Regions from separate parts of the Paenibacillus chartarius genome, predicted to be linked through region 2. Evidence: riboswitches for the same ligand, from Rfam matches in the RefSeq annotation. Region 2 holds a riboswitch; each other region holds the start of a gene.
What was found. Region 2 has a riboswitch for cyclic di-AMP ahead of ACFFK0_RS02390 (TrkH family potassium uptake protein). Riboswitches for the same ligand answer to the same signal wherever they lie in the genome.
Positions count from the first base shown of each region.

Region 1: it holds a riboswitch for cyclic di-AMP, as region 2 does, so the genes downstream of both, ACFFK0_RS27470 (resuscitation-promoting factor) here and ACFFK0_RS02390 (TrkH family potassium uptake protein) in region 2, are expected to answer to the same signal.
Region 3: it holds a riboswitch for cyclic di-AMP, as region 2 does, so the genes downstream of both, ACFFK0_RS24210 (C40 family peptidase) here and ACFFK0_RS02390 (TrkH family potassium uptake protein) in region 2, are expected to answer to the same signal.

Region 1 is NZ_JBHLWN010000110.1:44,654-54,770, reverse strand. It holds gene ACFFK0_RS27490 (TatD family hydrolase) at 1-310, shown strand, start outside; gene ACFFK0_RS27485 (hypothetical protein) at 656-778, opposite strand; gene ACFFK0_RS27480 (ABC transporter permease) at 1,473-2,738, opposite strand; gene ACFFK0_RS27475 (ABC transporter ATP-binding protein) at 2,738-3,484, opposite strand; cyclic di-AMP (ydaO/yuaA leader) riboswitch at 3,697-3,849, shown strand; gene ACFFK0_RS27470 (resuscitation-promoting factor) at 4,168-5,259, shown strand; gene rnmV (ribonuclease M5) at 5,403-5,945, shown strand; gene rsmA (16S rRNA (adenine(1518)-N(6)/adenine(1519)-N(6))-dimethyltransferase RsmA) at 6,052-6,963, shown strand; gene yabG (sporulation peptidase YabG) at 7,051-7,938, shown strand; gene veg (biofilm formation stimulator Veg) at 8,234-8,509, shown strand; partial or broken gene ACFFK0_RS27445 (small, acid-soluble spore protein, alpha/beta type) at 8,654-8,830, shown strand; gene ispE (4-(cytidine 5'-diphospho)-2-C-methyl-D-erythritol kinase) at 9,253-10,107, shown strand.
Region 2 is NZ_JBHLWN010000014.1:86,684-96,800, reverse strand. It holds gene ACFFK0_RS02395 (CPBP family intramembrane glutamic endopeptidase) at 58-1,692, opposite strand; cyclic di-AMP (ydaO/yuaA leader) riboswitch at 1,918-2,097, shown strand; gene ACFFK0_RS02390 (TrkH family potassium uptake protein) at 2,166-3,521, shown strand; gene ACFFK0_RS02385 (potassium channel family protein) at 3,537-4,202, shown strand; gene ACFFK0_RS02380 (GyrI-like domain-containing protein) at 4,372-4,884, shown strand; gene ACFFK0_RS02375 (LysR family transcriptional regulator) at 4,936-5,826, opposite strand; gene ACFFK0_RS02370 (succinate dehydrogenase cytochrome b558 subunit) at 6,064-6,726, shown strand; gene sdhA (succinate dehydrogenase flavoprotein subunit) at 6,744-8,504, shown strand; gene sdhB (succinate dehydrogenase iron-sulfur subunit) at 8,507-9,274, shown strand; gene ACFFK0_RS02355 (hypothetical protein) at 9,648-9,974, opposite strand.
Region 3 is NZ_JBHLWN010000098.1:45,294-55,410, forward strand. It holds gene ACFFK0_RS24205 (Ig-like domain-containing protein) at 1-2,743, opposite strand, end outside; cyclic di-AMP (ydaO/yuaA leader) riboswitch at 3,049-3,213, shown strand; gene ACFFK0_RS24210 (C40 family peptidase) at 3,217-3,687, shown strand; gene ACFFK0_RS24215 (carboxypeptidase regulatory-like domain-containing protein) at 3,874-8,349, shown strand; gene ACFFK0_RS24220 (helix-turn-helix domain-containing protein) at 8,493-10,117, shown strand, end outside.

The sequences.
Region 1 (10,117 bases), on a different contig from region 2:
CTGCTTCTCCGGCTCGTGGGAAACGGCCAAAATGTGCCTCGATATGAATTTCTACATTTCCTTCGGCGGCCCCGTCACATACAAGAACGCCAAGCAGCCGAAGGAAGTGCTGCAGCAGGTGCCGCTGGACCGGCTGCTGATCGAGACGGATGCCCCATATCTGACCCCGCATCCTTACCGCGGCAAGCGCAATGAAACCGGCTACGTGAGGCTGGTTGCCGAGGCGGCTGCGGAGCTGAAGGGCATCTCGCTGGAAGAGCTGGCGCAGGTGACGACCGATAATGCGATCCGCCTGCTGGGGCTGAGATGAAAGAACGCTGCTTTCCGACCATTCGCATGGAGGGGAGCAGCGTTTTTCATTTTTCATGCTTGCTTCGGATAGGCGGCGGTGTTGTGTTGAACGGCTTCCTGACCATGGAGGATACTGGCACTGTTCGACCTCGTTCATCACACATGCGGCCCCGGACGAACTCTTGCTCTTTCCACATGCGGCCCCGGACGAACTCCTGCTCTTCCCTCCTTGCGGCGCTAACGATTTCGTGTACTTCCTCGATGCGGTCCGGACGAACTCTTGCTCTTCGCTCCAAGCGGCACCTAATGACTTCGTGCACTTCGCGCCACAAGGCATCGTCAATTTCTCGAACTTCGCGTCATACTAACCGTTCGATCTCTCGAACTTGCACCATACGGCACCGTTCGAGCTGCAGACATAATGCGACGCCCACACGCTTGTCTGAACCCGCCTGCCGCCCAGCTCATCGCCGCCCCGCGCCTTCATCTGAGCGCACCGCCTGCAACCCCAGCTCGACGACACCTTATTGCAACTGAAAGCTTCCCTCCCGAATCAATGCAAACGTGCAGGAATGTTGACCTGCTGATCTACGATGCCCGGGTGCATCAGTATGTCGTAGATCCAGACTACTTCTACAATAATAGCGGGAAGTTGTGGAGGCTTATTCAGGAAACAAGAGAAATAGCGGATCGACAAGGATTTATTTTATCGATTTGGTCGTTGGTCCCCCGAATAGAGGATCCATAGACCTTTATTTATCTGCAAAGCCAAGCAATCAGGGCATTTTGGGGCAACTCAGGAAAAATAAGACCTCGGGGATCCGCTATTTCTAATTTCCAGCAGGTATCAAGTAAAATCACGCCTTCATACGGTCTAATTTAGGCTGCGGCTTCGAAGGTTAGAAAGCTGGCATTTTTCCGCTTGGAAAAGCGCGCGTCTGAAAAGTCAGCGAAAGCCGCTATCTCTTGCTGCGGGCCACAAAATGTCCCTCTATACTCTGCTGACTGCTGCTTGAGTGGCGTTAAGCTATAGAATCGACGCCGAGCAACCAGCACTACGTCTCACAACCAGCTTAACGCCTAAACGCGCCCGTCCATAGTTCGGCGTAAGCCGGTCATCCTTGTCAAAGGACTGTTAACAAGGGGCTATCCCCGGAAGCACCGCGCCCCAGCATCCCAATCTATCCGTCCGCCCCGCCGCTCCTCTCAAATTTCCGCTGCAGCGACGGCCGCAGCTTAAAGCGAAGCCCCAGCAGCACGGCACCCAAGGTCAGCAGCGGCATCAAAGCCGACCATACCCCGTGCGGCGCCGTAAGCGCATAAACAATACTCTGCAAAGCGGCCTGCAGGACGGCGAGCGGCGCCACCAGCCCCAAGACAGCCGATGTCTGCAGCCGCCGCTCGACCGGATACAGCTCCAGCCAAAACGTATACCGATGGGCATCGCCGAGTGCGGACAGCTGAACCAGGCCGAGCAGCGGTACCGCAGCAAGAAACAACGATTTCAGCCACAGCTCCGATACGAACCCGACGAGCAGCAGACCGACAAGCAGCAGGCGGGCATACATCCCGAACAGCTCCGTCCGAAGCAGCGTCTTCTCGTACAAGAACGTAAACGTATGCTCCCGACGGACGGCGAGCCGGCGAGACAACAAGCCGAGCCAGCTCCGCCGGCGCACGGGCCCGGGCAGCTGGGGCACGTCGGTGAACCAGCGGAACCAGCGGTACAGCCGTTTGCGCTGGGCCGCTTCGCGCTGCAGCAGCCGATCCCAGCCGACCGTAAATAATCTACTATTATATAGAAGAAATGCCCAGAGCATGACAGTTATCCCTACGGACAACCAGCCCCAGCCCAGACCATATCGGAACCATGCCCAGACACACACGGCCGCAGCGGCCAAACGAAACCAGACGAGCGCAGTCCGGCGACGAAGGCTGACGAGGCGCATTTCCTGCCAGTCGGCATACAAGTGGCCGGCCTTCACTGCAAGCGCAGTGGCCAGCGCTCCCGCCAGCGGCTGCACTCCTGGGTGAAAATGGACATAGAGCGGCCAAATCAGCGTCAATGCGGCGAGCGTTTTGCCGGCTTGCACAATGAAGCTGTACCGGAAAGCCCCGCGAAAATACGGTCCGAGCCTGCCTTCCATCGGCACCAGGAACACGCGGTCCGCCGGCTTGAGCAGCGTGCGGACGCCGCCGAACGTCAATGCGGGTGCCAGGATGAGCATAACGACCCATAAGTCCGGAAAATCGTCCGGCAGCCGACGCAGCACGCTGCCATATTCATAAGCGCCCCCGATTACCGCCGCAACGAGCACGAGGACGAAGCCGCCGCGCGCAACGTCGCGCCAATACGTCAGCGACTCCTGCACGAAGCTTGTAAAACGGCGTCGCCAAAGCTGCCCTGCGGTTCGCCCCGCCGTCACTTCAGGTTTCGACAGAGACATCAGCGGCGGTCCTCCTTGATCAGCTCATAGAAGACGTCGTCCAGCGCGGCGTCGCTCTTGCAGCCGGCCGTTCGGCGCAGCGCCGCCATGTCGCCGGACGCCACGATTCGACCGCGCTGAAGTACGACAAATTTGTCGCAGTAAGGCTCGATCGTCGACAGAATATGAGAGGAAATGAGCAGGCTGGCTCCACGGCGCTTGCGCTCCACCATAAGCTCAAGCAGGGAACGCATGGCGAGCGGATCGAGCCCGAGGAAGGGCTCGTCGATTACATATAAGGCAGGCTCGACCAGGAACGCATTCATGATCATGACCTTCTGCTTCATTCCTTTGGAGAGCTGGATCGGGAGGCTGCCCAGCTTGTCCGTCATGTTGAACTCGGTCAGCAGGCGCTCCATCCGCGAATGCAGCTGCTCGCCGGTCAAGCCGTAAGCCATGGCCGTCAGCTCCAGGTGCTCGCGGACCGTCAATTCATCGTAGAGCTCCGGCGTTTCGGGCACGTAAGCGAAGGCGGCGCGGTAACCGAGCGGATCTTCCTGCAGCGTCCGGCCGGCGACGCGGACTTCGCCCTTCTGCGGCAGCAGGAGGCCGAGGATGTGCTTGATCGTCGTGCTCTTGCCGGCTCCGTTCAGACCGAGCAAGCCGACCATTTCGCCGGGCTGGACGGTGATCTGCAAATCTTGCAGGACCGGCTTCGCGGGCAAATATCCGCCGTAAAGCCGGTCGATTTGTAGGATCGGGATCATGGATATGCTCCTTTTTTTGCCTAATTTCCTCCGCCTTTGTAACCCAATTCACAAAAATGAATGTATACGGACGAGAAACGTAGGAATTAAGCGATAAAGTGAACTTTTGTTGGGAAAAACGCCGCAATTAAGCCGATTTTGGTATTGCGGTTAGCTTTACAGTTGCTTTAATCGGACGTAAACTACTTTCATAATAACTTAAAAAAATACCAATTTACCAATCGCTTAATTTCCGCAAGGAAAACGGGGGAACCGGGTTGTTGTTTCGGGGTGAATCCAAGGGCTTAGTTACGCAAGTCCGAGGTAGGGCGACTCTAGCGTCCGAATCCGTCAGCTAACCTCGTAAGCGTGTTTAGAGAGGTAACCTTTGTCGTGTCTTATTGTCAACTTCCATTATTGACAATTAACTAAAGACCACGGGGAAGACGTCCTCTTCTCTGGCGGCCTTTTTTTGTTGTCTTCAAGCACTTTGGCATCATGGGAGGGCGCTGCTCGTACAATCGTATCATGGGAGGTGATTTGCCGCTCACACGATATCGATGGTCAGACAGAACGCATTAACCATTAAACCTTAGTCACGTCATTTTGATCATGCGTAACACTCGACGGCGGGGCTTTGAAGGAGGACCGAAGAAGTGGGAACTTTTCCAAGCGCGGAAACCCATGTAAAGCGATCATCCAGCATGACCTTCGCATTGCGATGGAAGCATGAAAACTTGCGTCTAACTATGACATTATCCTTACTGTCATGCGCGATTACTTTCATGTTTTTGGTGTTGTTGTACGGTACGGCTACCAAGAGCGTATCCGTAGTAGTGAATGGACAGGAACAACAGGTGAAAACTCGAGCATTTGTCCTGCAACGCCTACTGGATGAACAAGCCATTACGATCGGAGCGCACGATCGCGTATCCGCCGACCTCGGCGCAAAGCTGACGGACGGCATGAAGATCACGATCGACCATGCGAAACCGATCCGATTGACTGCTGACGGAGAGACGAAAACTGTATTCACCACAGGCAAGACGGTACAAAGTGCATTACAGGAATTGAATATTGCGCTCGGCGAGCTGGATAAAGTCGTTCCGCCGCTGGAAACCGGCATCAGCGAGGATGCGTCGGTGCAGGTCATTCGCGTGAAGAAAGAGATTGCGGAAGTGAACGAAGCGATCGCTTTCGAAACGGAGAAGAAGAATGATTCTACGATCCTCAAGGGTAAAGAGAAGGTTGTGCAGGAAGGCAAGGAAGGCGTACTGACCAAGACGATGGAGAAGGTATATGAGGATGGCGTCCTTGTTGCCGAGAATGTCGTCAACCTGGAAGTCGCCCAGGAGAAAGTGAACAAGGTCGTGGCGGTTGGCACGAAGGCGCCGGTAACGGTGCTGTCGGCGAGCTCGCCGGATGTCGATGCCGTCTCGAAGAGCGGCAAGACGTTTAATTACAAGCAAGTGTTGAACAACGTGTCGCTGACCGCTTACTCGGCGGGCGTCGCCTCGACCGGGAAAGACACCGACAGTCCGGGCTACGGCAAGACATACACGGGTACTACAGTAACGGAAGGCCGTACGATCGCTGTTGATCCGAAGGTCATTCCGCTCGGCTGGTGGGTATACATCGACGGCATCGGTTTCCGCCGGGCCGAAGATATCGGCAGTGCTGTGAAGGGCAATAAAATTGATGTTTATTTCGAGAACGAAAGCTACGCGAATCGCTTCGGCACCAAGTACGGATACACGGTGTACGTCATCGGTCCGAAGAAGCCATCTGAGGATTGAGCATAATCGGCTCTGGGCATACTACAAAGTATCCGGAGTTGCACATACAGAAGCTGGAGAAGAAGAGGATATCCTCTTCTTTTTCTCTGCATAGGGAAGTACGAACGGTATGATGGCCGAGAGTAAGAACGGGAGAGCTGCGTGTGATTCAGGAAATTATTGTCGTTGAGGGCAAGGATGATACTGCCGCCATCAAGCGAGCTGTCAAAGCGGATACAATCGAGACCGGCGGGTCCGCCATCGGAAAGGACGTGCTGCGCCGGATTGCGCTGGCCAAGGAGCGCCGGGGCGTCATCGTGTTTACGGATCCGGATCATGCCGGAGAACGCATCCGCAAGATCATATCGGCCAAAGTGCCGGGCTGCAAGCATGCGTTTCTGCCGCAGGAGCTTGCGGAGCACAAGGGGGACATCGGTGTCGAGAACGCTTCCCCGGAGGCGATAAGACGTGCGCTGGACACGGTTCGTACCGAATATGCCGACATCGGCGAGGCGGAAGTGACGTGGACCGATCTGATGGATGCCGGGCTGCTGGTGCATCCCGACGCCGCGGCGCGCAGGCTTGCCGTGGGCAACACGCTGGGGATCGGCTACTGCAACGGCAAGCAGTTCCACCGCCGCTGTGCGGCTTTCCGCATTACGCGAGAGGAGTTCGCTTCAGCCGTCGCGCTGCTGAGTCCTCCGTGAAGCTTTCGTCAATGTTTCAGACGTTAGTGCAAGGTGGAATGTTGCAGGCGGATCAGGTACAATTTTCGAAACATCATCTACAGCTGTCAAAGGACGGAACCTATCGATGAACCCAAACTCCCTACATGAAGATATTGCTTCGCCCAAACGAACGAACGACGTCCTGAAACGGCACGGCATCAAATTAAAGAAGAGTCTAGGGCAAAATTTCCTGATCGATCAAAATGTGCTGAACCGGATTGTCGGCGCTGCGGAGCTGGACGAATCCAAAGGGGCGATCGAGATCGGACCCGGCATCGGCGCCTTGACGCAGCAGCTTGCTAAGCAAGCGGGACGCGTCGTGGCCATTGAGATCGATCAGCGCCTGCTGCCGATTCTGGAAGAAACGCTCGAGCCGTACCCGAACGCCGCCGTCGTTCATGGCGATGTGCTGCAGGTCGATATGAAGCAGCTGTTCGCGGAAAGGTTTGCAGGGGTGTCGGGGGTCAGCGTCGTCGCGAACCTCCCCTACTACATCACCACTCCGATCATCATGAAGCTGCTGGAGGACAGGCTGCCGCTTGAGAACATCGTCGTCATGATTCAGAAGGAAGTGGCGGAACGCATGGCGGCGAAGCCGGGGGGCAAAGATTACGGCTCCCTCAGCATTGCGGTGCAGTACTATTGCGAGCCGGAGCTGGTCACGATCGTCCCGCACACCGTGTTCATTCCGCAGCCGAATGTCGATTCCGCCGTCATCCGCTTGAAGGTTCGCAAGGAGCCTCCCGTCCAAACGGTGGACGAGGCGTTCTTCTTCGACGTCGTGCAGGCATCGTTCGTGCAGCGGCGGAAGACGATTTACAACAATTTGGCGGCCAGGTATTTCAGCAAAGAAAACAAGGCTGAGCTCGAAACCGTACTGCACAGCTGCGGCATTGAGCCGTCCCGGCGCGGGGAGACGCTCTCCATGGCCGAGTACGCGCTGCTTAGCGACGCGCTTCATGCGCATCTGCGGCTTGCTGCGAGAACCGATGGGTGATTGAACCCGCCGGTTCTTTTTCTTTACGGCGCGGATGGGCACCAATCACGATCGCCCGCCATACAATAGCGGAGGAGGCGATTTGCGATGAAGCAAGGAGATCTGGTGACGAGAAAATCATACGGCGGAGACATCATCTTCCGGATCCACCAGCTGGAAGCGAGGCGAGCCGTGCTGCGCGGCGTCGATTATCGGCTGCTCGCCGACTCCCCGCTGTCGGATTTGGCCGTCGTCGAACCTACCGAGCCGTTTCGTTACCCACATACCGCCGCGCCGTTAGTGCAGGGCGCTCTACAGCGCTGGGAGCTGGTGCGGGCCAGCATTCAGCAGCGGAATCCATCTTCTTCGGGCACTTCGGGAGCGGGCAAAAAGCCGAATTCGTACTTTGAAGTGCCGGGGAAGGTGCTCCATCTGGACGGCGATGCTTCGTACCTGCGCAAAAGCATGACGTTATACGGCGAGCTGAGGGTGCCGGCGGAAGGGTTCTTTGTCCCGGAATCGGAAATGGCGAATGCGCTTTACCGCCTGCTTCCGCAGATTCGGCCGGACATTGTCGTCATTACCGGGCACGACGGTATCTTAAAGAACCGCAAAAATGATATGCATAGTCTTAGCAGCTATAAAAATTCGCTGAATTTCGTTCATGCAGTAACGGCTGCGCGGCAGTATGACCGCAACCGGGATAACCTTACGATCGTGGCCGGAGCCTGCCAATCGCATTTCGAGGCGCTGCTGCAGGCCGGGGCGAATTTTGCCTCTTCGCCGGGCCGTGTGCTGATCCATGCGTTGGATCCGCTTTGCATTGCGGCGAAGGTTGCGTACACCTCGATTAAGGACACCGTGTCGATGACGGACATCGTGTCGATGACGGTCAGCGGGCTTGACGGTCTAGGTGGTGTGGAAACCCGCGGGACGTTTCGCGTCGGTCTGCCCGGCATTATGCACGCGGCTGCGACTGGGGAAGGTGCGGTGTAATCCTGCCGGTCAACAAATATTGCAGTACTTGGGGCGGCTCCTTTGCGGGGGCCGCTCTTTTTGCTGTCGCCGGGCCGGCGGGGGGCGGCGTGGCGAATGCTGTCCGGAAGTCTGGCTTTTTCCGTGCGCGCCTCTGCATAAAGTTTGACAATTAACAAAGGATAAGTACGGGGTAACAAAAATTAGTGAATTTGACCGTTGACAATGTAATTGTTAGGGTGATATAATTTTTGGCCCAATTTGACATAACTCGTCGAACGAGCTATAATCGAAATGGAAAGAGGTGGTAGACGCAATGGCGAAAAATGCGCTGCTCGAGATCAAGCGCAGCCTCGAGCCCCATGTCGGGCAGAAGATTATGTTGAGAGCGAACGGCGGACGTCGCAAGACGGTTGAGAGATCCGGCGTTTTGGAGGAAACGTACCCTTCCGTGTTCATTGTCAAGCTGGATCAGGAACAGCATGCATTTAAGCGGGTGTCATACAGCTATGCGGATATTTTAACGGAATCCGTAGAAGTAACGGTCTGTAACAACGACGGAGAAGTTCGCATCACCTACATCCAGCATTAACATAGAGACCATTGCGACCTCGGGCCTAAAGGCTGCGGGGTTTTTTTGTGTGCTGCGGCATGCTATCGGAATTTGCATTTGCATGAGCGGCATCCCGGATGGACACACTAGGGTTACATTTTGGCATAGAGGAGGGGAGTTCCCATGAGTCGCAGAAGAGGCGTCATGTCGGAAGAGTTCAAATATGAGCTGGCGAAGGACCTTGGCTTCTATGAAACGGTGATGCGTGAAGGCTGGGAAGGCATACGGACGAAGGATGCAGGCAACATGGTCAAGCGGGCGATCCAGATTGCCGAAGAGAAGCTTGCCAAAGATTACCAGACAAGCCGTGCGCCGCAAGATTATGCACAGCCGGCCTACGGGTACCCGCAGCAGCAAGCGGGCTTACAGCAGCAGCCGCCGTCCATGCAGCAGCGTAATACCTACGGTGCGCCGGCGGTTAATCCGCAAGCAGGATATGCGGGAGGGTATGCGCAGCAGCAGCAGGGGTACCAAGCCGTTCCTCAGCGCCCCGCCTACCAGGTTCCGAGCCCGCAACCGCCGCAAGCTCCAGGATATGCTTACTCGCGCGGACAAGGCTTTATCCCGACCTATCCGTTCCAGGCTGCGGCGGCGATGCCCGATTCCTACTACAATCAGCAGCAGCTTCTGAATTAAGCTAAAGCCCGCGGGCTTTAGCTTTTCTTGTGCGCTTTTGCTATAATAGTCTAACGGCATAAGCGTTGAAGGTGGGTGTACCGCAGTTGAAGATTTATGAGAAAGCCCCGGCTAAGATTAATTTATCCCTCGATGTGCTTCGGAAGCGGGACGACGGATATCACGAGGTCGAGATGATCATGACGATGGTGGATCTCGCGGATCGTCTCGAGCTGCAAGAGCTTCCCCGGGACACGATCATTATCTCCAGCCAGGCCGGTTACATACCGCTTGACGAGAAAAATTTGGCTTTCCAGGCAGCGAAGCTGATCAAAGATCGGTATGACGTCAAGAAGGGCGTTTATATTCATTTAGATAAGAAAATCCCGGTGGCGGCCGGGCTGGCGGGAGGCAGCAGCGACGCGGCGGCGGCGCTTCGCGGACTGAACCGGCTGTGGGGACTCGGCATTTCCACGGAGGAGCTTAAGGTGCTTGGAGCCGAGCTGGGGTCGGATGTTCCATTCTGTGTCACAGGCGGGACGGCCGTCGCGCGCGGTAGAGGCGAGAAGCTGGAGGTGATCCCTTCCCCGCCGCAGTGCTGGGTTGTGCTGGCCAAGCCTCCCATTAACGTCTCTACGTCGGAGGTATACGGGAAGTTGAATGCGGCGGCGATCCCGAAGCATCCTTCCATTCCGGCGATGGTCGAGGCGATTGTGCGGAAGGATTTTGACGCGATGTGCGCCAATTTGGGCAACGTCCTCGAGGACGTGACCTTGTCACTGTATCCGGAAGTGCAGCACGTGAAGGAATGCATGCAGCGGCTGGGCGCCGACGGCGTGCTGATGTCGGGCAGCGGTCCGACGGTATTCGGACTCATTTCCAAAGAAGCGAAGGTGTCCCGTGTCTATAACGGCCTGCGCGGCTTCTGCAAGGAAGTGTACGCGGTTCGCATGCTGATGTAGAGGTTAAATT
Region 2 (10,117 bases):
CACTGCCGGCACAACGGCAGGCCATGCAAGAACTGTCCTCTTACCGCAGCCAAACCGTCAACCCGCCGCCGCACCGCTGCCGTCCGCCTCCAGAATACCGGGCCGCCGGCGGCGCTGCGAACGGCCGTGCAGCCAAGCCAGCACCGCGGCAATAAGCAGCGGGCTCGCCATATGGAACAAGCCCCAGCCGATATCCGCTCCGCTGCCCGTGACGAGCAAATCGAGCCCCATGAGCAGCAGGTCCATCGTCGCGTGCGCGAACATCACCGTCATAAATCCGTATTTCAAAAATACATAGCCGAAAATGATCCCAAGGATCGTCACCTCAACCAGCCGCGTGTATACGGGATAAATCGGATACTGCGTATGGCTCGCCGCCCAAATTATGCTGGGCAGCAGCACGGCGGCAAACCGCCAGCGGACGATCCGCTCGAAGAAGGCGATCCCGAACAGCCGGAACGTCGCTTCCTCCGAGATGGCGGCGCACCAGGCAAGCAGCGGAAACAAGCTGGGCACAAGCATATTTAGCGGAGAGTTCGAAGCGTCGGCGACAGCCCATATGCCGAAGCCGTGTTCCGCTACAAAAAACAGCACCTGCTGAACTCCGAGTATAAACAAACAGATTAAATACCCGCGTCCCATCGACACCCACACTTCAGCCCCGAACGCAGCCTCCCGCCAGCGCGGCCACGGATTCCAGCCCGTACGGCGCCACAGCTCGGCGCCCGAGACGAAAGAGACGTACACGCCGATCGTCAGCAGCAGCGTAACGAAATTCATGAAGATCGAAATCGCAATGATGTCCAATTGTGAAGCGGCCGTCCCCGACTCCGCTTTGAACGCCGGGAACATATTCAAGTTATTCGTGCAATAGAACACCGCGTAAATGAGCGTCAGCAGCGCTCCGCGCGCGAAGGAGATCTGTTTGCGGTACACGATCGCATAAATAAATCCGGCGACGGCCATCAAAAACATGAAGCCGAGAGAAACCCATGTCATCAAGGACGCCTGCCAATCCTGCGAGGCCTTCCAGTCGATATGCTCCTGAGGCACCACGAACACCGGGGAGAAGCCGAACACCTCCCGCTCATCGGCATCGATCTCCAGTTGCAGCTTGGCGTCGCCGATCGCAACCGACTTGCTCTCGAACAGGAACAGCGTCGCGCGCTGATCCGTACGGCTCATGAGTGTAAAGTCGCCAGGATCATAGCCCAGTCGTTTCAGCTCCGCGGAGGCGACGGTTTCGCTTTTCGTTCGATCCGGATTTGCTTTCAGGCGAGCGTCCAGCACATCATCGGCAACCGCCCAGCCCAAAATTTGTTTATTCGTATAATTCACATCGATGAAGCGATGCTGATCCCCGGACTTGCTGCGAATTTCTACCGTAAAATACTCGATCGGGTATTTGTCCCCATACTTCTTCTCGTAGGTATCGGCCAATGTTTTGCGCTCCAGATACGTACTGCGAAGCTGGTGCGTCCGGTACGTAACGAAAGTGTCCGCTTCCCCGACGCCAAACCGTTCGCGGGCGAACGCAAGCGCCGCTTCAGCCGCCTCCCGCTTGCTGACGACTGGCTTCTCCGTCCCGGCCTCTCCCGGCTTGAGCCAGCTTGAAATTCCGATGACGGCTCCATACAAAAATACGCCAAGCGCGGCGAGCAGCAGTAAATTTCGGTTGAAAAACAGCTTCATCGTCCCTTCCTCCGTCCCCAAGTTGATATATTAAAATTACCATAATCAGGTGACATAAGCGAATGAAGAAGATGAAAATGAAAGAAAACACGGGTAAAGAGCATCATTTCGAATGAAAACAATGCTTCCGTTCTTTCATTGCCGCTAAACACCTGTCAAAATCCCCCACTATCGCGGAAAAACGGCTTTGTACTGCGAATGAAATAGGACTATAATTCAAATCAATTGAATGTAAAGCCGAATTTCCAATGGAAAACGGGGGAACCATGATTTTCAGGGGTGAATTTCGCCGCAGCGGCAGCGAGGATTTGTGCACGAATCCGACCGGGCCAATTGTCAGGCGAATAGGGCAGCCAGTGTGTCCGAATCCGTCAGCTAACCTCGTAGGCTTCACACGGGAACCTATGCGGCATTGGGCTTCCAGTGTCCTTTTTTTTGTCTTTTTTACGCTCATGCCGAGAAGGAGCACTTGAATGCCAAGAAAATTTACATTGTGGAACTTAACCCCCCCGCAAATATTGGTTCTCGGTTTCGCGGGCATTATTTTGCTGGGGGCTCTACTGCTCATGCTCCCCGTTTCATCGACAGACGGACGCATGACGCCGTTCATCGACGCCTTGTTTACGAGTACATCGGCGACTTGCGTAACTGGTCTTGTCGTTGTGGATACGAGTTTGCATTGGTCGATCTTCGGCCAAATCGTCATTATCTCCCTCATTCAAATCGGCGGACTCGGCTTTATGAGTATGGCGACGCTGATCTTCTTCCTGACAGGCAGACGCATTTCTCTAAAGGAAAGACTGCTGCTGCAGGAAGCGATGAACCACGGCTCTATGGATGGGGTCGTGCGGCTGTTCCGGAAAGTCATTCTGTATTCGCTGACGATCGAAGGCATAGCGGCCGTTATTTTCACGATTCGCTGGTCGTTCGATATGCCGTTCGGGCAAGCGCTCTACTTCGGAATGTTTCACGCCGTCTCCATGTTCAACAACGCCGGCTTCGACCTGTTCGGGCAAATTTCCGGCACGCCGTTCACGAGCTTAACCTTGTATGCGAACGACTTCGTTATTAATTTTACGGCTTGTGCGCTCATCATTCTCGGCGGTCTCGGATTCATGGTCATCTCCGAAGTGGTCGAGTACCGCAAATGCAAGAAGCTGTCGCTGCACGCCAAAGTCGTGCTTAGCATGACGGCATTCCTGATCGTAGCCGGTGCGGTGATCGTGTTCATCTTCGAATATACGAATCCGCGGACAATGGGTCCGCTGCCGCTTCACGGCAAAATCTTGTCGGCGTTCTTCCAGTCCGTTACGCCGCGTACGGCCGGGGCCAATACGCTGGACATCGGCGGAATGCGTCAAGCGACGCTGTTCTTCACGATTATTCTCATGTTTATCGGCGCTTCGCCGGGGTCGACGGGGGGCGGCATCAAGACGACGACGTTCACCGTTCTCGTCGCAGCGATGATTTCCATGATTCGCGGCAAGGAAGACATTGTGGTATACCGCAACAGACTCAATCAGAACCGGATTATGAAGGCGACGACGATGACGCTGCTCGCACTTTTTATGGTCACTTTCGTATCGATGATCCTGTCGACGACGGAGCCGTATCATTTTCTGAAAATATTGTTTGAGGTGACGTCAGCGTTCGGTACGGTTGGACTCACCATGGGGCTCACGCCGGATTTGACTGATTTCGGCAGAGTAATGATTGCATTAACGATGTTCGCCGGACGTTTGGGCCCGTTGACGCTTGCATACGCCTTACAGCCGAAGCCGGAAAAAGAGATGTACCGGTACCCGGAAGGCAAAATCACGATCGGATAAAGGAGATCAAGAGAGATGAAACCTGTACAATATGCCGTTATCGGACTGGGCCGCTTCGGCAAGTCGCTGGCAAAAGAACTGATGAACCTTGGTTACGAGGTGCTGGGCATCGATAAAGAGGAGGAAGCGGTCGACGAGATGGCCGACAAGCTGACGCATTGCGTCGTCGCCGATACGACCGACGAGGAAGTGCTGAAATCGCTCGGCATCCGGAATTTCGACTGCGCGATCGTCGCGATCGGGGACGATATTCAGTCCAGCATTATGACGGCGATCATGCTCAAGGATTTGGGCGTGCGTCAAGTCGTAGCCAAGGCGATGTCGGAACTGCACGGTAAGGTGCTCACCAAGATCGGCGTGGACCGGATCATTTACCCGGAGCGGGATATGGGCGTTCGGGTTGCGCATCAGCTCGTATCGCCGAACTTGCTCGACTTTATCGAGCTGTCGCCGGAATATACGCTTGTCGAGCTGACGGTGCCGAAGCATCTGAGCGGCAAATCGCTCAAAAACTTGGACCTGAGAGCACGGTACGGCTGTTCCGTCGTAGCGATCAACAAGCAGAAGAAGGTGCTGATTGCACCGGTTGCGGACGATATTTTATATGAAGATGATATTATGGTCGTCATCGGAACGAACAAGCAGGTTGCGGCATTTGAACGTGAAGTGAGCCGGGAATAAACCGGAATCGCTGCCCGCAAGCTTGGGCTGCAAATCGATAAGCAGGAGATAAGGGAGGGGGCGAAAGCCTCCTTCTATTTTTTTTGCGCAGGTGCCGATAGATTCACGCAGGCTCCGGCGTCTAATGATCAGGAAGGAAAACTTTCCATAATATTGGAGGCTGGTATACATGTCCTTGGAGCAAAGAGCGTCTACCCCATCTGTCGTGGAGCTTCCGGCGATGACCGTGATCGGCGTCAGCTTCGACGCGAATCTGAAGCAGATCGCGGAGGAGGAGCTCGGGAAGAAAGCGTATGAAGACTTGACGGCAAGGCAGGCTTCGATTGCAGGCAAAGCGGACGGGCACGTTCGCCTCGTACAGACGTATCCGATGAAGCCCGGCTTCAACCCGAACGTCGATCCGTTCAATCAGCTGATCGGATACGTCGTGGAAAGGGAGGATACGCCGGTGCCGGAGCGCATGACGAAGCGAACGCTCCCGGCCGGCGAATATGTGCGAATGACCCATCGCGGACGGGAATCCGAGCTTGGGCGTACGTATGACGAGCTCTACGGGCGGTGGATGCGGGAACACGGCCGCCGGCCTGCGGGCCACGACTTCGAGATTTGGGACGAGCGTTACAGGCCCGATCAGGAGGATAACGAAATCGACGTGTACGTGGCGCTGGCAGCGAACTCATGAAGCCAATAAGGCATGGCCCGGAAATGCGATCCGCGGCTATGCCTTATTTGTTTAAAGACGCCCGTATTGGCGCTTGGCTTCCTCGACGAAGTCCCGCGCCGTATCCAGCAGTGCGCCGTCGCTGTATATGAGCGCCGTCGTGCGCGTCGTCTGGCGGAGCTCGGGGATGTCGCGGACGGTCAATTCATTTTGCCTGATGAGACGGTCCCGCAAGTACGATTTGGGCAGCAGGGTGGCGGCGCGGCACGTGGAGACGAGGCGAATGATCGCCTCGAACGAATCGATCTCCATCTTGACGTCGGGAAAGACGCTGTACCGGTGCAGCAGCTCGTCCGTCAGGACGCGATACCACGTTCCCTTTGAAAATAAAATCATCGACAGGTCGTTGAGGTCGGTCACGACAAGCTCGGGCTTTGCGAGATAAGGGTGGCCGTGCGGCAGCACGAGGCACAGATGGTCGTCAAACAGCGGCTCGCAGATGAGTCCCGGCGTATGGATGGAGGATGCGACGACGCCGAGATCGACTTTGCGTTCCTTGACCATGGAGACGATTTCGTGCGTTTTGCCGGTGAGCGCTTTAATGTCGGTTGCCGGAAAATGGGCGGTGTAAGCCGTAATCAGATCCGGCAGCGTCGACTGCAGCGTCGTCAGACTGGCGCCGATCGTCAGCGTCGCAGGGCGCCCCGCTTTGACGAACTCGCGCAGCGACAGCTGAAACTTGCGCTCCAGCGCGCGGAATTCCAGCGCATATTCGTAGCACAGCTCCCCGGCCCGCGTCAGGGCCAGCCTTTTGCCTCGCCGCTCAAACAGCTGCACCCCAAGGTCCTCCTCCAGCTTCATGATCTTGCGGGATAGAGCCGGCTGAGATAAGTTTAACAGCTGCGAGGCTTTATTGAGGCTTTGCTGTTCGACAACTACCGAGAAAATGTCCAAGCCTTCCAACGGAGCTCCTCCTTATATGCAAATATGTTATAAAGGATTATACGAAATAAGCACTTCCATTATAAGCGGGAAAGGAGTAGGATGTATATGTCACCGGTTGTTCACATTTTCCTAAGATTGGGTATGCTATGAATACGGATTGACGCCTATTCCTAGCGGGAGTACAATGGAACATGGTTTTGTCATGGGGAAAAATGTTGAAGTTTGACAAATTTGTTTAAGGGGGACCCGCGTTTTATGTCTGGTGCAAACTCGTATTTCTACCGCAAGCTGCACTCGCTGCTTGGGGTAATTCCGGTCGGCTTTTTCTTGATCGAGCACCTGCTGACCAACTATGCCGCTTTCAAAGAAGGGCATCAAGGCTTCATCGATCAAGTGCTGTGGATCCACAGTCTGCCGCTTGTCCTGGCGCTGGAAATTTTCTTCATCTGGCTGCCGCTGCTCTATCACGGAGTGTACGGCTTGTACGTAGCCTTTACCGCTCGCCATAATACGAGCAACTTCGGCTATTTCCGCAACTGGATGTTCCGGCTGCAGCGCATCACCGGTGTCGTGACGTTCATTTTCGTCTTCTGGCACTTCTTCAATACGCGGTTCCAGATCACGCTCGGTAATGTCTCCGAAACGACGCTCGGCCCGCATATGCACGGCATTGCGACGAACTCGCTGTACTTCGCTCTGTATGTGATCGGCGTCATCGCCGCTACGTTCCACTTCAGCAACGGCATGTGGTCATTCCTTGTAGCGTGGGGCATTACGGTAGGTCCGCGCGCCCAGCGCGTATCTACATATGTATGGATGGGCGTATTCGTGATCATGACGGTAATGTTTATCCTTTCCTTGTACGCATTTACCGATCCTTCGTTCTCCAATACATCGAATCTTAAACTGGACCATTAAACGAGGAGTGAACATCAATGGCGAATTCCAAAGTAATCGTAGTTGGCGGCGGATTGGCCGGGCTCATGTCGACGATCAAAGTCGCGGAAGCCGGCGTTCACGTCCAGCTCTTCTCTCTAGTACCTGTTAAACGTTCCCACTCCGTCTGCGCACAGGGCGGCATTAACGGAGCCGTAAATACAAAGGGCGAAGGCGACTCGCCTTGGGAGCACTTTGACGATACCGTATACGGCGGGGACTTCCTTGCCAATCAGCCTCCGGTCAAGGCGCTTTGCGAAGCGGCACCGGGCATTATTCACCTGATGGACCGGATGGGCGTTATGTTCAACCGGACACCGGAAGGACTTCTCGATTTCCGCCGTTTCGGCGGTACGAAGCATCACCGTACGGCGTTTGCGGGCGCTACAACCGGCCAGCAGCTGCTGTACGCACTGGATGAGCAGGTTCGCCGCTGGGAAACAGCGGGACTCGTCACGAAGTTCGAGCATTGGGAATTCCTCGGCTCGATCATCGACGACGAGGGCGTATGCCGCGGCATCGTGGCGCAGGACCTGCGTTCGATGGAAGTCAAATCGTTCCCGGCTGACGCCGTTATTTTGGCAACCGGCGGCCCTGGCATTATTTTCGGCAAAACAACGAACTCCGTCATTAACACCGGTACGGCGGCTTCCGCTGTGTACCAGCAGGGCGTCAACTACGCGAACGGCGAGTTCATCCAGATTCACCCGACGGCCATTCCGGGCGACGACAAGCTGCGTCTGATGTCCGAGTCGGCGCGCGGCGAAGGCGGACGCATCTGGACATACCGCGACGGGAAGCCTTGGTACTTCCTCGAGGAAAAATATCCGGCGTACGGCAACCTCGTACCGCGGGATATCGCGACTCGCGAAATTTTCCACGTGTGCGTCGATCTGAAGCTCGGCGTCAACGGCGAAAACATGGTGTACCTCGACCTGTCGCACAAAGATCCGAAGGAGCTGGACGTGAAGCTCGGCGGTATCATCGAAATTTATGAGAAGTTCATGGGCGACGACCCGCGGAAAATTCCGATGAAGATTTTCCCGGCAGTTCACTATTCGATGGGCGGCCTGTGGGTCGACTACAATATGATGACGAACGTTCCGGGTCTGTTCGCAGCAGGCGAAGCCGAGTATCAGCACCACGGCGCGAACCGTCTCGGCGCGAACTCGCTCGTATCGGCGATCTTTGACGGCATGGTGGCCGGACCGAAGTCAGTCGAATATATTAAAGGCCTTAGCAAGAGCGCGGAAGACGTATCGTCCACCGTATTCGACGCGGAAGCGAAGAAGCATGCGGAGAAATACGAGCGTACGCTGAAGATGAACGGTACGGAGAATGCTTACGTGCTTCACAAAGAGCTCGGCGAGTGGATGACGAACAACATGACGGTCGTGCGGACGAATGCGAAGCTGCAGCAAACGCTCGACAAGATCAAAGAGCTGAAGGAACGCTACAGCAACATCAACATCAACGACACGGCGAAGTGGAACAACCAAGCGGCTCCGTTCACGCGTCAGCTGTGGAACATGCTCGAATTGGCCGACGCGATGACGCTCGGCGCCCTGCTCCGCGACGAGAGCCGCGGCGCGCACTACAAGCCGGAGTTCCCTGAGCGCGACGACGAGAAGTTCCTGAAGACGACAATTGCTTCGTGGTCGAAGGAAGGTCCGAAGATTTCCTATGAGGATGTCGACGTATCTTTGATTCCGCCGCGGAAGCGTGACTATTCGACGGACAAGAAGAAGGGAGGACATTAATCATGGCAGAGGCAGTAGCAGCGAAGAGCAGAACGGTTAAGTTTATCATCACCCGCCAGGACAGCCCGGAATCGAAGCCGTATACCGAAGAGTTCGAAGTGCCGTACCGCCCGAATATGAACGTGATTTCGGCGCTGATGGAAATTCAGCGGAACCCGAAGAAAGCCGACGGCGGCGCGACGACAGCGGTATGCTGGGAGTCGAACTGTCTTGAGGAAGTATGCGGCGCTTGCTCGATGGTCATTAACGGCAAGCCGCGGCAAGCGTGCTCGGCGCTGATCGACCAGCTGGAGCAGCCAATCCGCGTCGCTCCGATGTCGACGTTCCCGGTACAGCGCGACCTCGTTATCGACCGCGGCCGCATGTTCCATGCTTTGAAGAAGGTGAAAGCATGGATTCCGATCGACGGCACGTATGATCTTGGTCCGGGTCCGCGGATGGCGGAAGCGAAGCGTCAGGAAGCGTATGAGCTTGCCCGCTGCATGACTTGCGGCGTATGCCTCGAGGCATGCCCGAACGTAAACGACAAGACGTCGTTCATCGGACCGGCAGCCATCTCGCAGGTGCGTCTGTTCAACTCTCACCCGACAGGCGAGATGAACGCTCACGAGCGTCTTGAAGCGCTCATGGACGACGGCGGCATCGAGGGCTGCGGCAACTCGCAGAACTGCGTGCGCGCTTGCCCGAAAGGCATCCCGCTCACGACGTCGATCGCCGAGATGAACCGTGCGACAACGAAGCATCTGTTCAAGCGTTGGCTTGGCATGTAAGTATAATTAGGGAGAAGGCCGTTTCTTCCATAGCCCGAATCGTTGGGTTATGGGGGAGCGGCCTTTTTTATGCCAAATTAGAACGGATCTGTTCCACTTAGAGACTTGTTATTTCTAAATGGCATGGAAAGCTACTCTTGCGTTGAGGCAGGCTTCGTGAATGGGCTTCGATTAGGGGAATTTCTTATTGGTCTGCGGTATTATGCCTGAGTTGTTCGAGTGAGTGCTGTATGTATGCAGGCCTTTTATGGCTATCCGCTTATTTGCCAACCTTTTCAAGCCAATCCGTCGAACAATCAATGTGCAGAAAATCTTGTGAGCTATAACGGTTTCCGAGACCGTTATCTGGTTCGAGACGCGATATCTTACCATTTTAGCGGATTTTGAGGGCGTTATTTTCCAGCGATGTGGAAAAATCAAGCCCAATCTCACCATTTGGCGTTGTATAACGCCACCAAAGTCCTCTATTTTGAAGAAAAAGTGCGATAGCGGTAAAATAAGGCCCTGAAAGTCCATTAACGAACCGCATCGGCCACGCCGAGCTCCCGTAGAAAATCGCTTCAACGGGAAGCCCCGTTTTTTTGATCCAGGATTGTATACTCTTGGCATGAAGCTTACCAGTGAAGCCTGCTAGAATACATTTATACATGGAGTTATGTCTAACGAGCTGGAAAGTTACTTCAAAATTGATCTTTCTCAACCTTTAAAGAGCTGCGGGAATACGATTGACATTTTCGAATAGCAATATCCACCGCAGAAGGCCTAGAATCGAGTCGTTATAGCCATCGCACTCCATGCCCGAGGGCATGTACGGCAAACGAACACGGCATTTCCGTATGTAAA
Region 3 (10,117 bases), on a different contig from region 2:
TATCGAACACGCGGGAAATAATGACGGCGAATTCAGCCCGTGTAATCGATGCGTTTGGCTTCGCCGTACCGTCCGTGTAGCCTTGAATGACATTCAGCTTAACGAACGTATCGATTGTCTTCTCCGCCCAATGTCCTTTGGTGTCCGTAGGCGCCGGTGCCGGCTTGGACTGTCGTGCTTCTTCGATTTTGGCTTCGATATTTTTCACCACGTTGTTGTCAGCCTTTACAACGCTGCTGACGAACACATCTTCCGGCTGCGGTTCTGGTTTAGCCGGTTCCGGGACAGATTCGGCAGGCTTTTCAGCTACCGGTGCAGATGGTTGCGGTGTCGGTTCCGGTGTTGGTTCCGGTGTCGGTTCCGGTGTCGGTTCCGGTGTCGGTTCCGGTGTCGGTTCCGGTGTCGGTTCCGGTGTCGGTTCCGGTGTCGGTTCTGGTTCTGAACCAGCCGTCGTCACAGTCACCGTAACGAAATTCGTACGTCCGCCAACCGTTGCCGAAATATGCGCCGTACCCGCACCCTTGGCAGTAACAAGCCCTGTAGAAGAGACTGTCGCTACCCCAGTGTCCGACGACGACCATTCCGTGACTTCGGACGTCTTCACCTCTTCCGGAGCGTTCGAGTATGTCCATTTTACAGAAAGCTGAGTCGTTTCATCCACGAGTAAGCCTGTCTTCCCCGCCGAGACGATCATATCGGAAAAATGCTTCGGCACCGACACATTCACAGTTGCCGTAACGCCATTGTACGTTGCCGAGACGACCGTGTCGCCTGTCTTCAACGCTGTAATGACACCGTCATTCACCATAGCAACCGTAGTGTCGCCAGACGTCCATACCGCGTACCCCGCTCCGGTCAGCTTCACCTTGGAGAGATCACTATAGATAGCATGCACATTATGGGTAACCGAGTCCCCTACCTCCATCGTCAGCGTATCCGTCAGCGGCGTTAAGCTCGAGAAGGTACCCGCAGGCGCTACAATCACCGTAACGAAATTCGTACGTGCGCCGACCGTTGCCGAAATTTGTGCCGTACCCGCACCCTTGGCGGTAACAAGTCCTGTAGATGAGACCGTCGCTACCGCAGTGTCCGACGACGACCATTCCGATACTTCGGACGTCTTCACTTCATCCGGGGCGTTCGTGTAGGTCCATTTTACCGCCAGCTGAGTCGTCTCATCCGTGAGCAAGCCGGTCTTCCCCGCCGAGACGATCATATCGGAAAATTGCTTCGGCTCCGACACAGTCACCGTAACGAAATTCGTACGTGCGCCGACCGTTGCCGAAATTTGTGCCGTACCCGCGCCCTTGGCAGTAACAAGTCCTGTAGATGAGACCGTCGCTACCGCAGTGTCCGACGACGACCATTCCGATACTTCGGACGTCTTCACTTCATCCGGAGCGTTCGTGTAGGTCCATTTTACCGCCAGCTGAGTCGTCTCATCCGTGAGCAAGCCGGTCTTCCCCGCCGAGACGATCATATCCGAAAATCGCTTCGGCACCGACACATTTACAGTTGCCGTAACGCCATTGTACGTCGCGGAGACGACCGTATCGCCTGTCTTCATCGCCGTGATGACACCGTCATTCACCAAAGCAACCGTAGTGTCGTCGGATGTCCATACCGCGTACCCCGCTCCGGTGAGCTTCACCTTGGAGAGGTCACTGTAGGTAGCATACACATCATGTGTAACCGAGTCCCCTACATCCAGCGACAGCATATCCGTCAGCGGCGTTAAGCTCGAGAAGGTTACCGGAGTCGAAGTCTGCTCCGCTTCCAGCACCACCACTTGGAACTCCTTCGAATCGGTCGCCGTGCCGTAAGTCAGATTCGCTGTCAGCGTTACGGCAGCATTGCCTGAGCCATAGGCGGGACGAGTCACTGTGCCGGTGTCGGAAACGACATCCGTATCGCTGCTTGACCACGTAATGCTCGTTGTGCCTTGGGCCGAGGGCAGGCCTATATCGGACACGACGTGCTCCTTGTCGGCATTCGACCTGTAATCGATGTCCAGTGCCGTCTTGTCCGAAGCCAGCACCGACGCGTCGGACATCGCTATCCCATAGGTAACTACATTACCGTCGCCGAAATAACTCCCATCAAATTCGTTCATATATGCCCATCCGTCCGTGCCGTCGGTGCCATAAACTTTTACCATCAAGTCATCTTTCTTGACTTCAACACTGGTAGGTATGGAGACGTCATTCAGGGGTGCATCGTCCCTTACCTTCAGCTTCACCTTCAGCAGCTCGATGGCACCGCCGGCCGTCAGACTCGATTCGAACATTTCGCCGTTCTCGGCTTGAATTTCGAAAACCAGGTTTCCTTCGGTAGGCCCTCCCTGGTTGACGACAATCGGCGGGCTAACCGTCTTGTTTACGCTATTAAACACACTGCCGTTAGGCACGTAGGAGCCTGGGGCCGTGTATTCGTAACGATTTAAATTGTCGTTTCGCGTTGCGAAAGATTCGCCCTCAAACACCCGATTATCAAAGGAAATAATGAACCGCATCTGAACGATATTCTCTTGATTGTCGAACGCATCCAAATGATCGGCTTTTACGCTAAGCACGACCTCGTCTCCCTGTTTGACCGACGTGCTGCCGTTAGCCTCGACCCCTATCGTCATCGGGCTCGAAGTGGGGTCCGCCTTGACGGTCCTTGCTCCGCAAAAAGCGGACAATACCAGAACAACGGCCAATAGAGCGGATGTGAACCGCTGCGTTGCCTTTCTACATTGCATAACTCTACCTCCTGATGTCTGAAATGATATGCATTGATCCACACCATTCGGCAATAATCTACATTTACCCTTTGGATTTCGACATAAACTTGAAAATCCATCAAACCATCGTATACAATTGCCGTCGCTGTCAGCCCAGCCTATACCAACGGCATAGGGAAATGATTTTTCCCACACCCATTCGACGCACTTTCCAAGCGCCCTTTTCACCGACTATGGGAACCTTGCAATTTTTTTTCGAATATATAAGTTTTATAGGAGGAATATTGTGGTTTTTGACGAATACGTAGTCTGGACAAAAAATAACCCAATAATTGCCGAATTTCCGCGGTCCGCGGAAAACGGGGGAACCAGTCTTCACGGGTGAATTGATTTCGCGACTGAGTCTATGACTCAGGCTCGTAGGGATCATAGGGCATACCTTCGACCGAACCCTCCAGCTAACCTCGTAGGCAGTGGAAGGAGCTCCTCAATTGAAGAAGGCTGTCGTTTTACTGCTCAGTTTCGTTGTGCTGTTCACGTTCCAGGTCGGTAGCGCTTCCGCAGAAACCCCGATGAACAAAACGATCGCGGGTCTGATGGGGACACCGTACAAGTGGGCCGGTACAACCACCAGCGGCTTCGATTGCTCCGGGTTTACCGCATATGTCTTCAACCAGTTCGGCATTGAGCTGCCTCACAACTCTGCGGCTCAGAACGAAGAAGGCTACTGGGTATCCCAAGACGATCTGCGCGCAGGTGACCTCGTATTCTTCAACACCAGCGGCAAGGGCATTTCGCATGTAGGCATCTATGTAGGGGACGGTTACTTCGTTCACTCCGCTACCGATAAGGGCGTCATCAAGACAGCTCTTAGCGATTCCTACTATAAGAAGCGGTATGTCTCCGCACGACGCGTGCTGTGGGACGAGCTTTACACCCAGCTGACGACAGATGTACAGTAAGATTGAGAAGCTTCTCTAGCAAACGATTGCCCCGAATGGCCTTGGCGTGAGCCGATGCATCGGGGCTTTCTTTTATTTCCAGCTTTTAACACATAGGTCTAAGGCATTAGTTGTAGAGCGATTGCTGTCGATGTGCTATGATCGAAATAGTTGAATTTTCCTAGATGTCAGGGGGTATCGATCATATTGCGCAAGTTGAAATTGCTGTTAAGCGCTTGTCTGCTGACGACCGCTATTCCGGTGTCGGCACTGGCATCCGTGAACCTGGACCCCGGACATGACGGAGTACATATAGACGATATAGTCAAAGCGATTCATAGCGGTTCCTCGGACCTTGACCTCAACCGGGACAACGTCATCGATGCGGCCGATTTTCAAATGCTGATGACTCAGATGCAGCCGGAGCAGCTCGAGCAGGTACAGCAATTCGGTACGCTTTACGGTACGGTCGTGGATGATAATGGCAGCCCGGTAGCGGGCGCGACCGTCGCCCTGAGCGACAGGGTGCAGACGATGACGGATTCCGCCGGTGCGTTCACGCTGGAGGATGTCCCGGTGACGCTGAACGGTGTGCTTCAAATCGGCAAGGACGGCTTCAATTCGGTCAGCTCGCCGTTATTTACCGTATTTGCCGGTCAAAGCGTCCGTTTCGACACGCTGCGCATCCCCTCGTTCGGCTCCGTAACTGGAACCGTCTACACGGAAGAGATGGCCCCTGTATACGGTGCGATCGCAACCATTCAGGCGGGCACGCAGACGATCACCGGCATGAGCGACGCAGCGGGACGGTACATCTTGACGAACGTGCCTGCGGGCGAGCACACGATATCCGTACAAAGCGCCGTGTACGGCACCGGTTCTACATCCGTAACCGTAAAAGCGAATGCTATGGCAGCAGCAGCGACGGTCCGCCTGATTAAGCCTGCGTCCAGCACTGCAACCCTGATCGGTTACGTCAATTCCGACGTAGGGCTGCCGATCGCCGAAGCGCAGGTAACGGTAACCGGCACGACGTATTCGGCTTTCACCGACGCGAGCGGTTTCTTTATCTTGGAACACGTTCCGACGGGCGCCATCGGCCTGACCGTACAAGCAGCGGGTTACGAAACGCGGTCCCTCACCGGCATTACGTTAACAAGCAGCGGGTATAATTTCGGCACGCTTCAGCTGCAGCCTATTCCGGCTGCAACGGGTTCGCTGCCGGTGCATGTCGGGGACGGCGCCTTGCATCTTGAAGGAGCCTACGTATCGCTGATGAACGGCGACCTCCACTTTTCGGTGATTACGGATGCCGCAGGCATCGCCCGCTTCGAAGGCATTCCGCCCGGCACGTACACGCTTCGCGCAGAGCGCAGCGGGTATGCGCCGCTCGTCACGACGGTGATCGTCGTACCGGGCGTTAACGAACTGGTGCAAGCTCCGCTCGTCAAGAACGCCGGCTCCGTAACCGGGGCCGTGTACGATCCGCTCGGAGCGCCGCTTGCCGGTATTTCCGTAAAACTATACGCCGAGAACGGCACCCCGTTCATCGCCATAACCGACGAAGCGGGCCGCTATCTGTTCAGCTATGTGCCGTTCTCCGCCGCCGATTACACGCTCGCCGTCGAGTCGCCGCTCTACATGACGGCCACGGTCGGTTCCGTCCGGGTAACGAGCGGAGACCCGGTCGTCATACCGGACCAGAGACTCGCATACAAGACCGGCAAAATATCCGGTTACGCCACAACCGACCTATCCGCTGCACTGGAGGGCGCTACGGTACAGCTGCTCAATGAGAACCATAGCGTGATTGCAACGACGACTACGGATGCGAGCGGCTACTATGAGCTGACGAATATCCCGCCGCTTGCGACGTACACCGTCCATATCGGCATGACCGGCTACCTGCCTGCGCATCCGCGCACGGTCACGATTCAGCCGGACGCCGCCGAGCTGATTGACTTTACTTTAGCCCAAGGAATCGCCGTTTCGACAGCCGATGAGCTGCTCGCAGCACTGGCGGACAGCTCCGTGGCAACGATCTTCCTCAATAACGACATTACGTTAGCGGAGCCGCTGATCCTTCAGCGAAGTGTTACGCTCTCCGGAGGCTTTGACGGGACGACGGTGCTGAGAGCGCCGTACTTCGATTTTGCCGATTCGTCACTGGAGCTTCGGATGGAGGGCTTACAGCTGACGGCGGTACCGGGCACCAGCGAAGAAACGCTGCGGCTCGCGATGGCCACCCTCGCTTCGAACATCGAACTGAGCGGCATCGGCGGAATCAACGGCACGTTGGAACGCATCCAGGAAGTCTCCTTCCCGTATCGGTCTTATTTCGCTGCAACGGATCCGTCGGGTCCAGCTACTGCGTTCGTGCATAATCAGGACGGCCTGACGTACGCGCTTGAACACGAGGACGTAAGCACCGTCTACCTTGCCGACGATCTGCTGATGTACGATTCGTACTTGTCCATCCCGGACCGCCCGATCCGCTTTACGAGCGATACGCCGAAGCTGCTTCGCGTAAAGGGCTACTCGAACCGGACAGGACTCGCCTTCGATAACGTCACGCTGTCCGACACGCTTGGCCCTCTCTTAAACGACGTATCGACGGGAATCGTACTGTGGGCGGAAGCGTCGATTCAAGCGACGCTTGACGAGGACGCGGTGCTTTACCTGGTCCCTGACGGCACTCCCATGGACGCGGCCTCAATTCTGGGTGCGCAGCTCGCCAGCACCTCCGCTCTCGCGCAAACCGCCTTATCGATCGCAACCGACGGCCTCCCGCGCGGCGATTACGTGCTGTATGCGATCGATTCGGCCGGCAACGTGTCGCCGGCGTCGGACGTGATCGAGCTGCGCAAGAGTGCCGGCAGAGCGCTCTCGGACCTTAATTCTGAGCTCGGTATCACGGGCACTGCACTGTCTAACGTCAGTATCTATGACCTGCAATCGCTCGGCATTACCGGACTGGATGTCGAAGAAATCGGCTTGTATCGCTACGCGCTCAGCAAGGACCGGGTTCGCCTGCTCGGCTTTGGGGCAACCGGCGAGTTGACGGCAGCGGTCCAAGAGCTCGTTCAAACCGCGAACGATGCCCCGGAGCTTCACCTCGCGCTGCTGCCGCTGTCCGGCGGACAAGAGGCGGCTTGGAACGGCGTTACGGCCGAAACGATGAATGGCCTTGGCATCGCCAGCGTTACGAATGAGGTGACACTACGGCTGGCTCAGCATTTGCTGGAGGCTGCGTTCAAGACCGGCGGCTACAAGCTGCTGCCGCTGAGCGAGATTCGCGCCTTAACGTCGGACCTTACGCCATTTGCCGCTTTGTCCGGGTGGAACGGCTCGCCGCTTCAACTGGATGAGGGCACAAGGCGGGTTCAGCTTCGTTTTGCCGTGAAGAATGCCGCCGGGGTTTCGCTCAAAGGGCTGCAGGCGTCGGACATCTCGCTTCAGGTCGACGGTTCGCCGCTCTCTCTTGCCGACGTATCGTTCAGCGAGCTGACTTACGACGATGCGGCACAGTTGTACAGCGTTATTTTCACGGGCGAAGCGGATGCCGTTTCGTATGTGCTGTCGGAGCTCTCCGTGAACGGCACGGCCATTCAGACGGCGGAATCGCCGCTCACCGTAACGACGCCGAACATCGCGATTCCGATCACATCGATCAGCCTCGGCAAATTCGGAGGCGGGGCCTCCAGCTACGTCACCTTGGGCTCCTACCTGCTTGGATTGAATATTGCTCCGTACAATGCAACCAATACGGACCTGACCTGGACGGTGACGCCATCCGACAATGCCTATATTGATGGCGGCGGAAGTAATTATTACCTCAATACGAGGCAATACGGGGACGTCACCGTAACCGCAACGAATGAGCGCTTCGGCGTGACGGGGAGTGCCGTATTCCACATCGTCGATATGAATGCCGCCTATGCGAGAATCAAGCAGTACCTCTCGACGGACGGCAGCAGCCCGCTTACGCTGCAGGATATCAAGGAAACGACGATCGATTGGATCGTGGACGATAACTTCGACATCTATAAGCTCGTTCTCGATGAGAAGAAAGCCGAATTCCTTGCAGCAGAGAGCGCCGACCTAATGAACTTGATGCAGTCCATCCCAATCAATTACAACAACAGCGCCAAGCTAAACCGGGCCTTGCTCGGCGATTGGAGCTCGGTTACGGCAACCGACCTGATGAATTGGGGCTTCTACTATGCCAGCAGCTCGAACGTCGCCTACGCGAAGCAGATTATTCAGGAGCAGTTCACAACCGCAAGAAATGGCAAGCTGTTTACGTCTTCCGATATTTCGGCGCTTAATACGAGCTTGCTTGCCAAATTGCCGGATGTGACGCTGTCGGGCATTACGGGCAAGAGCTACAATTGGGACTTGTCGGCTACGGTAACGTTCAAGATGTTCAACAAAAACAATGAGCCGATTAGAGGCCTTACCGCACCAGAGGTGTCGACAACGATCCTGAATATTCCTTACCTGCTCAGCGACAGCAGCCGATTCACCGACTTTGAAGAAACGTCGTCGGGCTACTACAAGTTCCGGATCCCCGCCGGCGTCATCGGTTCGCTGCTCAATCTGCAAAACTTGAAGCTGCGGATCGGTACGATCGATGTTCCGGCCTATTTGACCAATTACGAAATCCCCGGCCAAACGTCTTGACGCTTGCGCCGGACAGCCGCTTCCTTTTCTTGGGGGCGGCTTTTTCTGCTAGGCATCGTGTGGTATACTTAGGACCCGCCGCCATGTAAAATAGTACAAAGCTGATGTTCAGCAACCAGACCATGAGAGGAGGCTACCTACGGATGCGACCCGTTATCGCGCTGCGCCGCAAAAGCGTCATCGTCACATGGATGCTGTCCTATCTCGCCGTGCTTTTGCTGCCCCTTATCGTAAGCGTTTTCGTGTATATCGTCGCCAGCCGCACCCTGGAGAGCCAAATTCACGAAGCGAACGGCTCCCTGCTGAAGCAGGTCCGGGAAATGATGGACAGCTATTTTCAAGCGATGGAACGACTGAACTTCGAACTGACCTGGAACGTCCGCATGCAGGAGCTCCTCTACTCGAACAAATACTTATCCCACCCTGAAGAATACAATTATGATCTGTATCAAATCTCTCAGGATATGAGGGATTATGAAAAGGCTTACACATTTATCGATAAATTTTACACGTTCTTGAACCGCGACCAGCTGGTGATCTGGCCAAGTCTGGTGCGCGACGGCGCATACGCGTACAAGCTGCTCCATGTCAGCAGCGGGGCAGGCTACGACGCGTGGCTGGAAACCTTGAACCGACGCGACTATCTCGACTACCTCCCGCTCGTCCGCATCGACGACAGCGGCGTCCAGCACAATACCGTCGCCCTGATCAGCTCATATACGATGGACAAGAACAGCTCGCCGGCGACGAATGTCATTATGATCGACCAGGACCGCATCCTGAACTCGATCCGCAACGTCGAGCTGTTCAACAAAGGCCACGTGTTCATCCTAAGTCCCCAGAACGAGGTGCTCGTTTCGAATTCCGCGGTCTCCTTGACCGACGCACTGCCGTTCGACCGCTTTACGGACGAGCTCGAGCCGCTATACTACTGGAAGATCGGCGATAAGCGGTATGAGGTGACGGCGATTGTCTCCAGCCGCTCCGGGCTCAAATATGTATCGATGATTCCGAGCAATCTGTATTGGGAGAAGGCCGAGCTCGTCCGCAATTTGACGATTGCGAGCGCCGGTGTCAGCCTGCTCGGCGGCGCGCTGCTTATGACGTTCTTCCTCCGCCGCAACTATAACCCGCTGCGCAATCTGATGCACGCCGTGTCCGGCAATGCGGATGTGCCGCTTCCCGGCGCAGGCAACGAATTCCAGCTGCTCGAGCAGGCGATCCACCGTACATTCACCAAGCTGGACAGCATGTCCGCGCAGATCGACCGGCAGCGGCAGCTGGTGAGGTCGCATTTTATCGGACGTCTGCTCAAGGGGCGGGCGGATACGGCGGGCATTCCGATCGAAGAGTCGCTGGCGGCGTTCCACATGGCCTTCGCTTCGGACGAATTCGCGGTCATCGTCCTGGCCGTCGAGCCCAGCGAGGCGTTTGACGAACGGCTGTCGCATATGGACCCTGCCGCCAAGCGGATGCTGCTGATGTTCATCGTCACGAACGTCGTCGAGGAGCTGGCTTCGCAGCGGAATATCGGCTACGTGGCGGAGGTGGACGATGTGTTCGCATGCCTCGTCAATTTGCGCCAGAACGGCGAGGAAAACCGCGGCGAAGAGCTCATGCGCATCGCATCCGAAGCGCAGCGGTTTCTGGCCGAGTCGTACGGCATTCAGCTGACGCTGGCTGTGAGCGGCATTCACCGCACCGCCTCCGGCATCGCCCAAGCGTATGTGGAAGCGCTGGACGCGCTCGAATATAAGCTGGTGATGGG